DNA from 2 places in the Bacillus sp. LQ01 genome. Region 2 is predicted to be linked to the other one. Evidence: riboswitches for the same ligand, from Rfam matches in the RefSeq annotation. Region 2 holds a riboswitch; the other holds the start of a gene.

Region 1 (7,886 bases), on a different contig from region 2:
TTCCAGTTGAAGCAATGCATGGGATTGGAGAAAAAACAGCTGAAAAATTAAATGAAATTCATATACATACAATTGAACAGTTAGCGAAGGGAGACGAGCATATCATTCGCGCTAAAATTGGGAAGCACGGTATTGATTTGCAAAAGCGTGCAAAAGGTACGGATGATAGGGAAGTGGATCCGAGTCAAATGGGCCAACATAAAAGTGTCGGTAACTCGATGACTTTTTCAAAGGATATGGATGAAGAGAAAGAATTGCTTGATATGTTAGAACGTTTATCAAAATCAGTGAGTAAAAGATTACAAAAGCGAACCCTTGTCAGCTATAATATTCAAATTATGATTAAATACCATGATAGGCGAACAGTAACACGGAGTAAGCAATTGAAAAATGCAATTTGGGAAGAACGCGATATTTTTCAAGCAGCATCCCGTTTATGGAAGCAACATTGGGATGGTGATTCCGTTCGTTTACTAGGTGTTACAGCTACTGAAATAGAGTGGAAGACAGAATCGGTGAAACAATTAGATTTGTTTTCATTTGAAGAGGATGCGAAAAAAGAGCCACTACTTGCTGTCATTGATCAAATTAATGATAAGTATGGAACACCGATTTTACAACGAGGTAGTCAACTACTACGTAAGCAAGAGAAGTCGTTTCAACAAAAGTTAGAAAATAAGTTTATGTAGAAGGTGTCATGAAGTAGTAAAATCATGACACCTTTCCTATTTAACTCGCTTCTAAATTTAAAGAAGTCTTCCATCCAGCTCCAGTAACGCCAGACTCTAATAGCATTCTACTTACTATTTTTTCAATTAAGATAGCCGCATTTGTCTTGCAATGTAATGTAGCCTGTATACAAACTTTTTGATTAGAATCTACATCTTCACTATACAATTCTTTTAAACGGAGCCCTTCTGTACTTACCATATGCATAAGTAAAAAACGAATATGTGCTGCATGTTCTTCTGAACAAGTAAGGGAAAGTAAGTAGTTCGTTTGTTCTGGTGATTCTTCTTTTGATTTTTTATTCATAAAAAGAGCAATTGGGCGAAGAAGTATATTTGCTAGTAACACGCCGGCTGCACCTAATATAGCTGCAACGAGGAAACCGGCGCCTGTAAGAGTACCGACAGCAGCTGCACACCATAAAGTAGCTGCCGTATTTAGCCCTCTAATACTAAAACCATCGCGGATAATAACGCCACCCCCTAAAAAGCCAATGCCACTAACGACTTGAGCAGCAATGCGGGATGGGCTAGCATCATGATCAAGCATGACGGATAATAAAACAAATATACAGGCACCAAGTGATACGAGAGCATTTGTCCGTAACCCAGCCATTCGGTGTCTCCATTGTCTTTCCATTCCAATGCAAGCTCCTACAATAATTGCGATAACTAATCTGAATACAATGTCGTACCATACCATCATGGTCACCTCCATATATAAATATGTGTTATGTTTTTTAGAATGAGCGGGGAATACCCACTCATTCTTATTTTTACAACCAGCTATGAAACTTTTTAATATAAAGCTTTTTTAGGAACTGTGTTAAAAAAGCGTAGCCTAATAGTATTCCTACTAACCAAGGGAAGTAGTTAAGTGGCAATGCTTGCAAACCAACGGCTGCACCAAGTGGTGAGAATGGAATATAAATCCCGATTGCCATAATAAGAGCGGTTAATAAAACGACTGGTGTTGATGCAGTGCTTTGAATAAATGGAATCTTTTGTGTTCTTATCATGTGAACAATTAAAGTTTGTGTTAACAATCCAACGACAAACCAACCGGACTGGAATAATGATTGCTCGCTCGGTGTATTTGCACCAAATACATTCCACATGACTACGTATGTGATAATATCAAATACGGAACTAATTGGGCCGATACAAATAATGAAGCTTCGTAAGTTTGCAGTATCCCATTTTCGTGGTTTTTCTAGAAACTCTTTATCCATTTTGTCCCATGGAATAGAAAGTTGTGAAATATCATAAAGTAAGTTTTGAATTAAAAGATGAATGGCAAGCATCGGTAAAAAAGGAATGAAAGCACTTGCTACTAACACGCTAAACACATTACCGAAGTTAGAGCTAGCTGTCATCTTAATATATTTTAAAATATTTCCGAATGTAGTACGTCCTTCTAAAATACCTGCTTCTAATATAGTTAAACTTTTTTCGAGTAGAATAATATCGGAAGCTTCTTTCGCAATATCAGTAGCAGTATTAACAGATATTCCGACATCAGCTTCACGTAATGCTACAGCATCGTTAATGCCGTCTCCCATGTAACCTACAGTGTGTCCATTTCCTTGTAATGCGTGTATAATACGAGATTTTTGCATTGGATTAAGCTTCGCAAATACAGTCGTTTCTTCAGCAAGTTTTGCTAATGCTTTATCTGGTAAAGAATCAATCTCGTAACCGAGGATTGGTTCGCCGATATCTAATCCAACTTCTTTACAAACCTTTCTTGTAACAATTTCGTTATCGCCAGTTAAAATTTTCACTTGTACACCATGTTTTTGTAATGCTTGAATTGCAGCTGCTGCAGATGGTTTCGGTGGATCTAAAAAGCCGATATATCCACTGAGAATCATATCAGTTTCGTCTTTTACTGCGTACTCTGTATCATTTATTCTTCTATCTTTTTTATAAGCCACAGCAATAACCCGCATACCTTCACTATTTAATGTCTCACTTAGTTTTTTGACATTTGAACGTATTTCCTCGGTGAGTGGAACGACTTTTTCATCCACTTCGGTGTAGTTACAAATTGATAAAATTTCTTCTACGGCACCTTTACAAACCATTGTATGTTCACCTGAAATATCCTTTACGATAACTGACATACGCCGGCGGGCGAAATCGAATGGAATTTCATCTAGCTTTTGAAAAGCTGATGGATTAAATTTATTGTTTTCCTCTGTATGCTTAATAACAGCTTTATCTATTAAATTTTTCAATCCAGTTTGATAGAAACTATTTAAATAGGCAAATTGCAAGACGCGATTGCATTCATTTCCCTTGGGATCTAAGTGACGAACAAGGACCACTTTATCTTCTGTTAAAGTTCCGGTTTTATCTGTACAAAGAATGTTCATAGCACCTAAGTTTTGAATAGAATTTAGCTGTTTTACAATTACTTTTTGTTTAGACATGTTAACGGCACCTTTAGCTAAATTAGCAGTTACAATCATTGGTAACATTTCAGGTGTAAGGCCAACAGCAACGGCAATAGCGAAGAAGAAAGCTTCTTGCCAATCTCCTTTTGTGAATCCATTAATGAGAAGGACGATAGGTGCCATAATAAGCATGAATGTAATTAAGAGCCAGCTTACTTTGTTTACACCTTTATCAAAGCTTGTTTCTACACGCTTTCCAATTACCTTATTTGCTAAAGAGCCGAAATACGTATCGGTACTTGTTGAGATGACAACAGCTTTTGCGCTACCACTTACAATATTTGTTCCCATGAAACAAAGGTTTTCCATATCGAGTGGATTGTAATTTTTTTTCATGTTTTTCGGTAAGATATGCTTATTTTCTGTATGGTAGCAGTGTTCGTATTTTTCTACAGGAAGTGCTTCCCCTGTCAAAGAAGATTGATTAACAAATAAATCTTTAGCGGATACAACACGCACATCAGCTGGAACGATATCACCAGCTGAAAGGGAAATAATATCGCCAGGTACAAGTTCCTCAATTGGAATTTCTGTTGTGTAATTTCGGTTTAAATTCTTTACATTTTTTGTTTCATGTACAAATCCATTTATTCTAAATACGCTCGCAGTTGTTCGAACCATAGCTTTTAACTTATCGGCAGCTTTTTGAGAACGAAATTCTTGGGAAAACCGAATCGTTGCACTAAGTAGGACCATTACAGATACGACAATCGTTCCTTGCATATCATCTGTGAAAAAGGAGAGTGCTCCAAGAGCTAATAAAACGAAAATAAATGGATTTTTAAATGCCAATAGAAATTGAATGTACCACGGCGCCATTTTATTATGAGCTATTTCATTCGGACCATATAAAGAAAGTCTACGAGACGCTTCTTGTTTAGATAATCCATCTTGTGTTGTTTCTAAAAGTTTTAACGCAGAGCTTACATCTTGTGTTGCAACCTCCACTAATAATTCGTTATTTGTTTTCATGCTATCTTGCTCATAAGCATGCTTTGTTTCTTGTCTTTGTAAATTAAACATCGGTAGTTCCTCCTCTGTCATGAAGGAGGAAACAATCTGTTACCTAACTATTTGAAATGGTGAGGAACAGTTTCTTTCCTACCTACATGATGAAATATGAATGTAAAACGTATGGGTATCTGGGCCGAATCATCAATTGCCAACTGTTCCTCACCTCCGTACAATTTAGTAGTTTCTGAATATGCTATGTTTGTTTCATAGTAAGGTGCATATAGACGTAAAAAGACCTTTACTCAAAACGAGTAAAGGTCTGAATTCGCAGTTAAAAGAGTCCACAACAAAGACTGTTAGTAGACATAAATAAAAACAGTTTTTGTGTATGACAAAATACATGCACCTCTCCCTCGTTGAGTTTTAGCACTGTATAGCATAGGTACTGAAACCAGCTACGTTAAAAAAGGCCTTCATTCCGACCTTTCCTGTTGACCCATTGGCGTCTCTCGACATTTTTGGGCAGCAGCGTTTCTCTATACAGGAGCCTCACCTAACAGAGACCATATTCAATTACATGTTGAATGTTAGCACTGTAAAATCGTAGTGTCAATATCTTTTTTATCTGTGTTTTTAAAATATTAAACAGATTTATAATAGATATGTGGGATGAAATGCATGATATTGATTATGAATAATATGGAAAAAATATTTTTATAAAAGGGGAATTTGTAATGGGACCACAAAATTTTATTATAAATATTGAGAATCAAAAATGGTTGTTTAATGAGCATGAAGATTTATGTTCTCATGGAGAAATATATTTAAATGTGGCTGGAACGATTATTACGCAGACAGGTATGGATGAGGAATGGGGAATAAGTGAATCAGCTTTAGCTTTGTTACGAACTTTAGATAAAGAATATATTTGTGATATTGAAAATGAAGCGGGGCTTATTTTGCACGGATGTGGCACTATGCTCATGTTAGGATGCCCAATTTCAATTCATTGGACTATAAACCATATAGGTGAAAACGTGATTTTAAAGGACTTTGTCAAAGTTATTTCTACTAATCAAAAGGCTATCTACTATGAAGGACTTCATATAGAATTGAATGAAAATGAATATAGAAAACAAATTGCTTCTTTTGCACTACAAGCAAAAGAATTATTTAATAAATCAAGTGAAAAGATAATTTCAAATGAGTTTGAGCGAAGTATGTATACCGACTTTTGGACGGAATATGATCATTTGTTAAATAAGTATAAATAAAAAAGCACTGTAACCAGTGCTTTTTTATTATAGATTACGAGATTGTAGGGTTTTCAAAAATAACAATCTCTGAACTGTTTGTAGTTGAAACACGTTGGGCGTAATATGTTAAAGCTGAAGAAATATATGCTGGTAACGTATCATTTGTATGTGATGTTGTATATTCATGGATTAATTCCTTTAAAGTTGTCCATTCTAATTGTGCTGGGTGATCAGACACGAAAGAACTTACCCAGCGATCAAATGAAGATGAAAAATCAGTTTGTAAACGAAATACTTCTTTCATAATAAAACGCTCCCTTAAAATGTAGTATAATCATTTTACCATAAAACACGAACGATGGCTAAATTTTTTAAGTATAACGTTCGTGTTATATAGTTGTCTAGATGATTGGTTATGTAAATTCAATTTGCCATTTGAAATAACATTCCGTAAGATGAGAGATAGAGTATATTTAGAGCTGGAGGAAAGAAAGTGGAATTTGTATTTTTAGGAACTGGTGCAGGTGTTCCTTCAAAAGGAAGGAACGTTTCAGCAATTGCTTTACAATTGTTAGAAGAACGAGGACAAACTTGGTTATTTGATTGTGGCGAGGCCACGCAACATCAAATATTACATACATCTGTACGTCCGCGCCGCATTGAAAAAATATTTATTACGCATTTACATGGCGATCATATTTTTGGATTGCCTGGTTTATTAGGTAGCCGTTCATTTCAAGGAGGAACTACGCCTTTAACGGTGTATGGACCGAAAGGAATTAAACAATTTATTGAAGTGGCATTATCGGTAAGTACGACACATGTGAAATATCCACTTGAAGTTGTGGAGATAACAGAAGAAGGTACCGTATTTGAAGATAATGAATTTTATGTAGAAACGAAAAGATTGTCACACGGTATAGAATGTTTTGGGTATCGTATTGTAGAGAAAGATATACAAGGTGCTCTTTTAGTTGATAAGTTGCTTGAGATGGGTGTGAAACCAGGTCCAATCTTTAAACGTTTAAAAGATGGTGAAGCAGTTGAATTAGAGGATGGCACGATATTAAATGGAAATGAGTTTATCGGCCCACCTCAAAAAGGAAGAATTATTACTATCTTAGGTGATACGCGATATTGCGAAGCGAGTAGGGAGCTTGCGCAAGATGCAGATGTACTTGTCCATGAAGCGACTTTCGCAGCAGAAGATGAGCAACAAGCGTATGATTATTTTCATTCTACATCTAAGCAAGCTGCGAGCATTGCACTTCAGGCAAATGCGAAGCGACTAATATTAACTCACATTAGTTCTCGCTATCAAGGAGATACATATAAGGAATTATTGAAAGAGGCTAGAGAGTTGTTTTCTAATACAGAAATAGCGACGGATTTGAAATCATTCCCAGTAGAAAAATGATAATTTTATAAAAAATGGTAACGGCGGGTTACCATTTTTTTATGTCTAAAAAAATTTAAAAATAAAACTGTTATTATTTTATACTTATACTTGGATGATACAGAAAATTAGGATGGTTTGAATATAAAGGATAAAAATACGAAATAATGATTATTTAGAAAAACTGTTATATAAGTCAGATGACATACAAGTGATACAAATAGCAGAAATGGACTTTTATTCAGAACTTTTAAAATTCAACAAAAGTAAGCGTTTTATAAAAAACAAGCTATAATGAGGGCAGATTATAATTTATGATAAGTCACATGTATTTTAGTCATTATCGTAACAAGTGAAGTTGACTAAATCATGAGAGAGTAACACGAGAATTATAATAGGAAAGATATTACTATTATTTGTCATAAGTCTTTTTCACTTTTTAGCTAAACGATATGATTAGCGAGTGTATCTATTGCAAGTTCCTTAGTTGAAGCTTTTTATTAATAAGGTGGTGGAGATTTAATTGGTATACCACTCTTTAAAAGAGTTCAGAACATCAGCAGGTAGTCTAGGTGGAATAGCGGGTGCAAATTTAGTTGCATTAGCAATGGTTATATCACTTGTTTATGCTATGCTTGCAATGGCTTCTGTGTTAAACTTTGGATTGCTACCAGACTTTATTGTGGATTATCTTGTATCATTTTTAAATGAAAATAATGCTAAGATTCTTATGTATTATGATAACTGGTATTATTTCAGGTTATATTGGATTACTTTTATTCAAAAACTATCCAATTCGTATAGCAGAACAAATTCGTGGTACAACTGGAAAAGCGACAGATGTAGCAGCTTAATAGAATAGTAGAATAAATTTTTTTCATAGAGGTTTAGGGGGAGTTATGATGAAGTATCGCTCAGTATTTGATATTATCGGTCCAGTTATGATTGGACCATCAAGTTCACATACAGCAGGCGCGGCAAGAATGGGGCAAGTTGCTCGCCAGCTGTTTCGTCATGAACCAGAAAGAGTAAGCATTTCGTTATATGGATCATTTGCAAAGACGTATCGAGGGCATGGTACGGATGTAGCACT
Region 2 (7,886 bases):
TCACAGTGAATTTGGGCTAATTGTAACGAAATATTTAAGTTCTCTAAATCACTTTCAATCTTCGTACGCTGCGCTTTTGTTAATGATTCTACATTTTCTAGTACAGCGGATACTGTTCCGTGCTCTTGAATAAGCTTATACGCTGTTTTTTCACCGATACCTTTTACCCCTGGATAATTATCACTTGTATCTCCCATGAAAGCTTTTGCATGGACGATTTGCCACGGCTCTACACCTTTTTCTTCCATGATTTTCTCCGGTGTGTAATATTCGTAATTTCCAATTCCTTTACGCAGAAGCATGACTGTAACGCTCTTATCAACAAGTTGAAGTAAATCCGTATCACCTGTTAAAATATAAACTTCAGCTTCATTGCAATATTGTTTTGCAAGCGTACCGATACAATCATCGGCTTCGTAGCCTTTCATACCGATAACTGGAATGGATAATTTTGCAGTCATTTCTTGCACTAAATCAAATTGAGGAATTAATTCTTCTGGTGGCGCTGCACGATTTGCTTTATAATTCGAGAACGATTCTGTTCTAAATGTCGTACTTCCCATATCCCAGCATGTAACGATATGTGTTGGTTCGATCGCTTGCGTAGCTGTTAATAAGTGTTTCATATAACCATGAATCCCGTTCGTAGGGGTTCCATCTTGTCGTTTCATAAATTGTCCGTAGACACTTGTTGCGTAAAAAGCACGAAATAATAGTGCCATACCATCAACTAATAATACTTTTTTCATAATTCCTCTCCTATTAAAAAAATAATAACCTTACGTTATCACGTAAGGTTATATAAATAGATTACCATTCTACGTTTTTGCTCAACTTTGTCTATTATACATTGTTTTTGTATATTTAGCATCATTAACACATTAAGACGTTCTACTACAACAAGTATGCAAGATGCCTGAATACGTATTTTTTCCAGTAGAAACAACGATAGCTTTTGCATTTCCACTAACAATATGCGAACCTTTAAAACATACATTTTCAAGCTCAAGTGGATTATAATCTTTCATCCGTTTTAATGGAATAAACCGTTTACGTTCAAGGTGATAGCAGCTCTCAAACTTCTCTATATTCGCTTCGTTTCCCGTTAACACAGACTCATTCACTAATAAATCATCTGCATAAATAATACGTACATCAGCTGGCACAGCATCTCCAGCCGAAAGAAAAATCATATCTCCAGGTACAAGTTCTTGCACAGGTATCTCCATCATTTTCAGTTCACTATTTAGCCCTGTACTACTAGAACATTCTACTCTAGATACAGTAATCGTTTCACGTTGTAATTCATCACACACACGTTGTTTTGAAAAACCTGGAATCATGCCACCTAGCTTCATCATTACTTCTGCAAGAAGTGCTCTTTTTGAAGTTAGTTCATTTCGGCCATATACTTGAATACGTTTTTGTGCCTCTTTCATTGATAGTCCGTCTCTTGTTGTTTTAAAATATGCAAATACAGATTTTACATCTCTTGTTGCAATTTCAATTAATAAATCTTTATTTTTTTGGAGCATTGTTTGTTCTTTTATTGATTTTTTACTTAGTTTATATGACGTGTTACCCACAGTTTTGTTTGCATATAACATATTATCGTCTCCTCCTTTACAACATAGGAAGAAACGCTTTGTTTCTCAATTTATCCACTTTACTGTGAAAGTGTCTCGCGCTTTATAAACGCTATATTGTGATAAATATAGAGGGAGGAACAAATCGTTTCCTGCCTACATCATATATTTTTGATTTGAAGTATATGGGTAACGGAACCGAGTCAGAATTTGACATGCTCCTCACCTCCTCGTTTAATTTTATAGTTTATAATATGAAATTACTCATAGCTTGGTAACAAAAAAGACCCCTACCCTTAAGAGAGTAGCGGCCATTACATACACAAATAAACGATTTCTAATATAATTAGAAATCTACGGACCTCTCCCTCACCGAGTTTTAGCACTGTATAGCATAGGTACATTACCAGCTACGTTAAGAAAAACCTTAATTCGATCATTCCTGTTGACCCATTGGCGTCTCTCGACATTTTTGGGCAGTAGCATTTCTCTATACAGGAGCCTCACCTAACAGAGACTTATTTTCATTACATTGAAAATGTTACTCTTATTTAAAATAGATGTCAACCGTAGCCTACAATTTTTTCAAATGGTATGGCAAACTAACGTATATAAAGTGAAACTTTAATCAGTGGGGGTTTTGTTCATCCGCCACTGATTATTAGCCCTCACCAATCGGGCTGCCCGGCAAATAGCGGGATAAAATAAAAAACTTTACGTTTAAACGTAAAGTTTTTAATAAGTTATACAACCAGCGATTACAATCCCAATTGAAAGCGATAAAAACATAAGAAAAAGACCGACTGCTTGATTATCTTCTTCGAGACTTTTGTTTATATTAAAGCGTGGTGTAAGCCACTCAGCTAAATAAAAGACGATAATTTGAGCCAAAATCCCAACTGCTCCCCACGAAATCATATCAAGAAGTGAAATTGAATTAGCTGCTGTCGAATATAAAACGATAGCTAACCCAAGTAATCGCCCTCCAAGCACATAGCTTACCGCCTTATTACCTTGAGCCATTAACTTAAATTCCTTAACTTTCGTTGTCACTTCCATCAAGAACAGACCAATACATAAAAGTCCAAGTGTTACTGCTAAATATAATAAAAAATTAATCATTTTTCCCCCTCCTTTTTATACCTACCGGTAAATAGTACGATTCATTTCCTGTAATCTTTTCTCCCGCGCGAATACCGATACTACTCGCTTTTCCAGCAATTAAAAAAGAACCAAACACATAGGACAGTTTCTCCATCCCTTTTTCTGTTTCCAAGGATACGACTGGCAGTTCTGTATACTTTTGAAATATCGGCAGTGCAGTTTTATACGTTTGATGTGCATTTTGAAGCATAATATTTTCATCCTTATCGCGAATCGTAATTGTATCTCCTTCTCTACCAAATGAAGGTTTTTGAACGAAAGAACCTTTTCCTAAAAATAAATCTGGTTCTAAATATGTAGGTAACATATATTCTTTAATCCACTGTTGTTCCTCGTTTGTATAAAAGACCTCTTCTTCTGCTAACCCCCAAATAAGACACTGAATTGATTTTGGCTGAAGTAAAAATGCTGACAAAGGATTTATTATAAAAAGCTTTCCGGCTTTTACAAGTTGCAGCAGTTCCACACCTACCAAATCTCCTGTTTCAGGATCTTGATCCTCAATTAAATCTTCTATCGGATATGTTTGGCGATATAAAACATCAATCTTCGCCCCATCTTTATCAACTAGAGCATCTTTTGTAATTCTAAGTTCTGACATTGGCACTACTTTATTTTCAACATGGCATAGCTGACTTAAATACATAGTGGTATTCCAATCCTCGATATGTTCATGATGTGCTGTAAAAACAACATTTGGATTATCTAATCCCTTTGTCGCTTCCATTACTGCTTTCGTTACACCAGAAGATAGCAATCGTTCTTGATCCGAGTTTGGATCATCATAGCCTAGATTTTCACATACTTTCCCATTCATTTGAAAACATTCCACAATAAAAGTTGGTGTATCACTATTAAACTCAAGCATTTTGATTTTGTTATCCTCTGTTACAGCAAAATCAAATCGCGAAATTACAGATTCAGGATAAAGCCCTTTCATTCTAATGAATGATAAACTCGGGGATGGAAAGCCAAGATCTAGAAGCTGTTCGTCACTTAGATTACGCAGCAGTCTAGCAGTCTTAAAAAATATTTTGCCCATTCGTTCAGTTGCTAAGTGTAATTGGTCCAAAGTCTGATTTGTTATAGAAAAAACATGAAACAAACTATACTCACATTCATATAAATCCGACCAAAAATTCGGATATTTTAAATAAAATTCTTTTCGATCCCTTATGTATTGCGACATATTTTAGCCCCCAAATCCTCCCTTTGAACCGCTTCCAATTCCACCTTTAAATTCAGTAGACGATTGATACGATTTAAACGCCGATGAATTTTTAAAAGTGGATTTATTTTGATAGTATCGCCCACCATAGAAATAATGCCCACGATAACCTGAACTACTATCATCACACTGCCATACCCCAAGTTCATCATCCCAATCCCAATCAGAACAACTATTATCATTCGGTTTTGGGGGAAGATCTTGTGCGCAACCAAATAAAGTGCCAGTCATTAAAGACGTTACGACACCACCTACTAGCCATTTCGTTTTTGTCACCTTCGCACTCCCCTTTTTAAATTCTATTCCTATTATATAGGATGGCATGATAAAGTAGAAGAAAAAGGAAGAAGAGGTATAAAATGCGCTTAGAATATCGACTTAATGATGAAACGAAAGGGTATCCTGCTTTATGGAACTACGCCAATATTTCTAATTCTGAAATTATCGCACGCATGACTTGTGAATATTTTATTAAAGAGAAAAATACTTATGTTGTTACTGCAACTTCGGTTGATCCAGACGGAACAGCAGTTATTTATATTCAAAAAGAAGTTTTCGCCAATGACCCTTCAGACCCTACATACTCCCACATCGGTTTTGAAATTAGAGAACTAAGTGAAACGAGTTCAAGCTTAGTAGATAGTCAAGATGTATGGAACTACGAAGAAATTTTACCATCTCTTCATTCAGATATTATATATATTCAGCGAGACGGCATTTCTATGGAATTCTCCTTGGATTCAAGAGAGATTGATGAAGACAGAAAGTGCTACATTTATTACGGAAACTTCACAGGTGAATCAAGATAATATTAATATATCTATGCAACAAAAAAACCTTACGTATAAAACGTAAGGTTTTTATATAGCCCCACATATGCCGTTCTCTCTAGATGTCCATAAACCTGCTCTCACAGGTGGATGCCCTCACAAATGTTTGTAACTTCCTTCTTAAAAAGATGGCATGTTAGCTACATTTAAATATTGAACTTCCATATTAAACTTATTGGTTTAAGACATGCATAAGCTACGTACACCGTAGGAATTTTATATAAGGTTAGTTGAAATAAGACCCCCGCACGTGCCGCTCCTCGTAAATGTCCAAAAACCCGCTACTCGCAGGTGGATGCCCTCACAGTTACCGTACATCTTCCTCCACAAGGAAGGCTTGATGATGGTCGCTAAATATTGAGCTTCCGTATAACTAACATCGGTTTTAGACATAAATAAGTTACGCACACCGCAGGATGTATTATTTACTTGTCGTTATATTATCACATTGTTTCCAATGTGTAAAATACAAAGTTTTTCGAGCAATCTCTTGCTTGTGACCTTATTTTAATACAAATTATTTTTGCATGCAAGTGATTAATCTTCTTCTTTTGCAATTTGATTTTCTGGATAAGAGATCCAATCACTCCAGCTACCTGCATACAATTTAACATTTTGGAATCCAGCCAATTTTAATGCGACGATATTTGGACATGCCGTAACACCAGAACCACAATATACAATGGTTTCCTTATCTTTCGACAGATTTTGGAATCGTTCTTGTTGCCCAGCTTTATTCTTAAATTGTCCTGATTGCAACATTCCATCCTTCCAAAAATGGTTTACCGCTGTTGGAATATGTCCTGCTTTATGATCGACAAGTTCCTCTACACCAGCATAACGTTTGGGCTCTCTTGAATCAATTAATGTAACATCCGCACCTGCACGGATATTCTCTCTGACCGTTTCCATCGTTACAAGCATATGATCTTGTATATTAGCTTTGAATGTTTTTCGTATAGCAACAGGAATTTCCGCTGTTGTCGGTAGTCCATTCTCTTTCCAAGCCTGGAAACCACCATCTAATATATATACTTTCTCATGTCCTACATAGTTACATAACCACCATAAACGAGCAGCATTTGCACCGGCTTGACTGTCATACGCAATTACTGTCGTATGTTCATCAATACCAGCCTTCGAAAGCTTGTCTGCAAACTCCTCAATATTTGGTAAAGGATGGCGGCCACCATGTTCTGCTATAGGACTTGATAAATCTAAATTCAAATCAAAATATAACGCATGAGGAATATGTCCTTCTTCATACTTTTCTCTACCCCAATTAGGATTCGCTAAATCAAAACGACAATCGATTATACGGACATTCTCATCTTCTATATGCTCACGTAACCATTCGACTGTAACTATCATCTTTAACGACCTTCTTTCTCTTTCAAACGACTTACATACTCCATAACCATTTCTTCTGTAACATATTTACGCTGCAAGGTAACACCATTTTTTGCAAGATCATTAATCTGCTTCGTTACAACATTAATGACATCAACCGAAAATTCTTTCCCATTTGACGCAAGAGATACGGCAGCTTCAATAGCTGCTTCACGCTGTGCATCTAATTGTAAACATGCTTTTACACTTTCATTTTGTTTACGAGAATGTGCTGTAATTGCTTTATGTACTTCCATCTTCTCTTCCCCCTAAATAGTTATACGTTTTTATTCAATTCCATTGCAAGCCGGATCATATCACGACATACAATCCCATTTTCAATAATCTCTTCTTCATAATGCTTCGAAAAGTAATCAAAATCAATAGAAAAAATACGAAATCCACATTTTTGATATAAAGCAAGTTGTGAAACACTAGAATTGCCTGTACCAACTTCAAGTTTTGACATACCATATCCTTTAGCAGTTTCTACAGCATGCCTTAATAGCTTCTTCCCAATCCCTTTTCCTTGCAAATGCTCTGCAACCGCAATATTCATGATTTCCATCGTCTTTGGCCTTGTTTCCAAAAGAACATATACACCGATAACGCTCCCCCCCTGCTTAGCTACGTATGTTAATCCTCTTTGTACATACGTAGCTATTTGCCGTTCACTTGGATCCGCAAGTAACAATAAAGCCTTCGGTATAGCCTCTTTTGGAATACGTTCTATTACAACAGACATAAAAAATTCCCCCTTCTCTATTGTTCTAAACCCTCCTTGTCTACCATAAATAATAGAAAGGAGGGATTCACCATGGACAACAATGAGAAAAAATGCAACGTCATCTCTATTGATGGAAAGAAGAAGAAAAGCGACACGTATTCCTATCCAAAATTAGTAGTTGAAAACAAAACATATGAATTTTCTTCATTCGTCTTATGCGGTGAAACACCAGATGGCAGACGACTCGTTCTTACTCATATGATTTCTACCGATGAATTTGCTGGATTTGTAAAATCTTTAGATACTGTACTTCAAAAGAAAATTGAACGAATCTTTTTCTCATAACGACTATATAACATAAATTTCTTTTTCAATCTCTACTAACTGCTTTTGCAATTGTTCTTTACTTTGTTCATATAGAGATACATCGATCGTTTCAGCCAATGCAAACAATATACTTTCATAATAGTTCATCACATCTTGCTGCATCACTTTTTGGAATAAATTCCACTTCATATCCCACTCTTGCTTATAATGATGAACAAATAAATGTTTTTCATCAGCTACATAGTTTGATACGAGCGGTTCTAATACAGATTTAGCGTCTTCTTGCATAAAAGCTTTGTCATTCTTTTCAAAAAAGCTTTTCTCATTTTTAAAATGTGCCAGTGCTTTTTTGAAATCTTTTATTTCAACTGAAGGGAACGGTTCTTTATGTGTAATATCTTTGTATTCATACTCCACTGTTCCATTCATAGAAATTGATTCATTTTCTACTTTACAGTTCACTACAATTTCATCCTTTGCACGCTTCATCGCTTCGTCTATCCATTTTTCAAGGCGTAATGATGTCGCACGCATTTCTTGTAATAAATCATGCTGAATAAATGCTACTAATTCCATAACACACTGTTGCAATTGTGTTTTCACATTTCCATCCGTTCGAAGTGATGCCGGATTAA

Evidence for each region. Region 2 has a riboswitch for magnesium ahead of AC22L0_RS04355 (P-type ATPase actuator domain-containing protein). Riboswitches for the same ligand answer to the same signal wherever they lie in the genome.
Region 1: linked by a shared signal. The riboswitch ahead of mgtA (magnesium-translocating P-type ATPase) and the one ahead of AC22L0_RS04355 (P-type ATPase actuator domain-containing protein) in region 2 are both predicted to bind magnesium.

The regions. Positions count from the first base shown of each region.
Region 1 is NZ_JBYEZL010000002.1:684,354-692,239, forward strand. It holds gene AC22L0_RS16005 (DNA polymerase IV) at 1-689, shown strand, start outside; gene AC22L0_RS16010 (MgtC/SapB family protein) at 730-1,431, opposite strand; gene mgtA (magnesium-translocating P-type ATPase) at 1,505-4,210, opposite strand; M-box (ykoK) riboswitch at 4,542-4,709, opposite strand; gene AC22L0_RS16020 (hypothetical protein) at 4,876-5,415, shown strand; gene AC22L0_RS16025 (DUF3932 family protein) at 5,450-5,701, opposite strand; gene rnz (ribonuclease Z) at 5,891-6,814, shown strand; gene sdaAB (L-serine ammonia-lyase, iron-sulfur-dependent subunit beta) at 7,696-7,886, shown strand, end outside.
Region 2 is NZ_JBYEZL010000001.1:791,480-799,365, reverse strand. It holds gene AC22L0_RS04360 (5'-3' exonuclease) at 1-749, opposite strand, end outside; gene AC22L0_RS04355 (P-type ATPase actuator domain-containing protein) at 882-1,607, opposite strand; M-box (ykoK) riboswitch at 1,943-2,108, opposite strand; gene AC22L0_RS04350 (DUF350 domain-containing protein) at 2,322-2,708, opposite strand; gene AC22L0_RS04345 (glutathionylspermidine synthase family protein) at 2,701-3,939, opposite strand; gene AC22L0_RS04340 (hypothetical protein) at 3,943-4,254, opposite strand; gene AC22L0_RS04335 (hypothetical protein) at 4,338-4,787, shown strand; RNA gene ssrS (6S RNA) at 4,842-5,025, opposite strand; RNA gene ssrS (6S RNA) at 5,047-5,229, opposite strand; gene AC22L0_RS04320 (sulfurtransferase) at 5,346-6,179, opposite strand; gene AC22L0_RS04315 (YpbS family protein) at 6,182-6,454, opposite strand; gene AC22L0_RS04310 (GNAT family N-acetyltransferase) at 6,475-6,942, opposite strand; gene AC22L0_RS04305 (DUF3931 domain-containing protein) at 7,015-7,269, shown strand; gene AC22L0_RS04300 (dynamin family protein) at 7,273-7,886, opposite strand, start outside.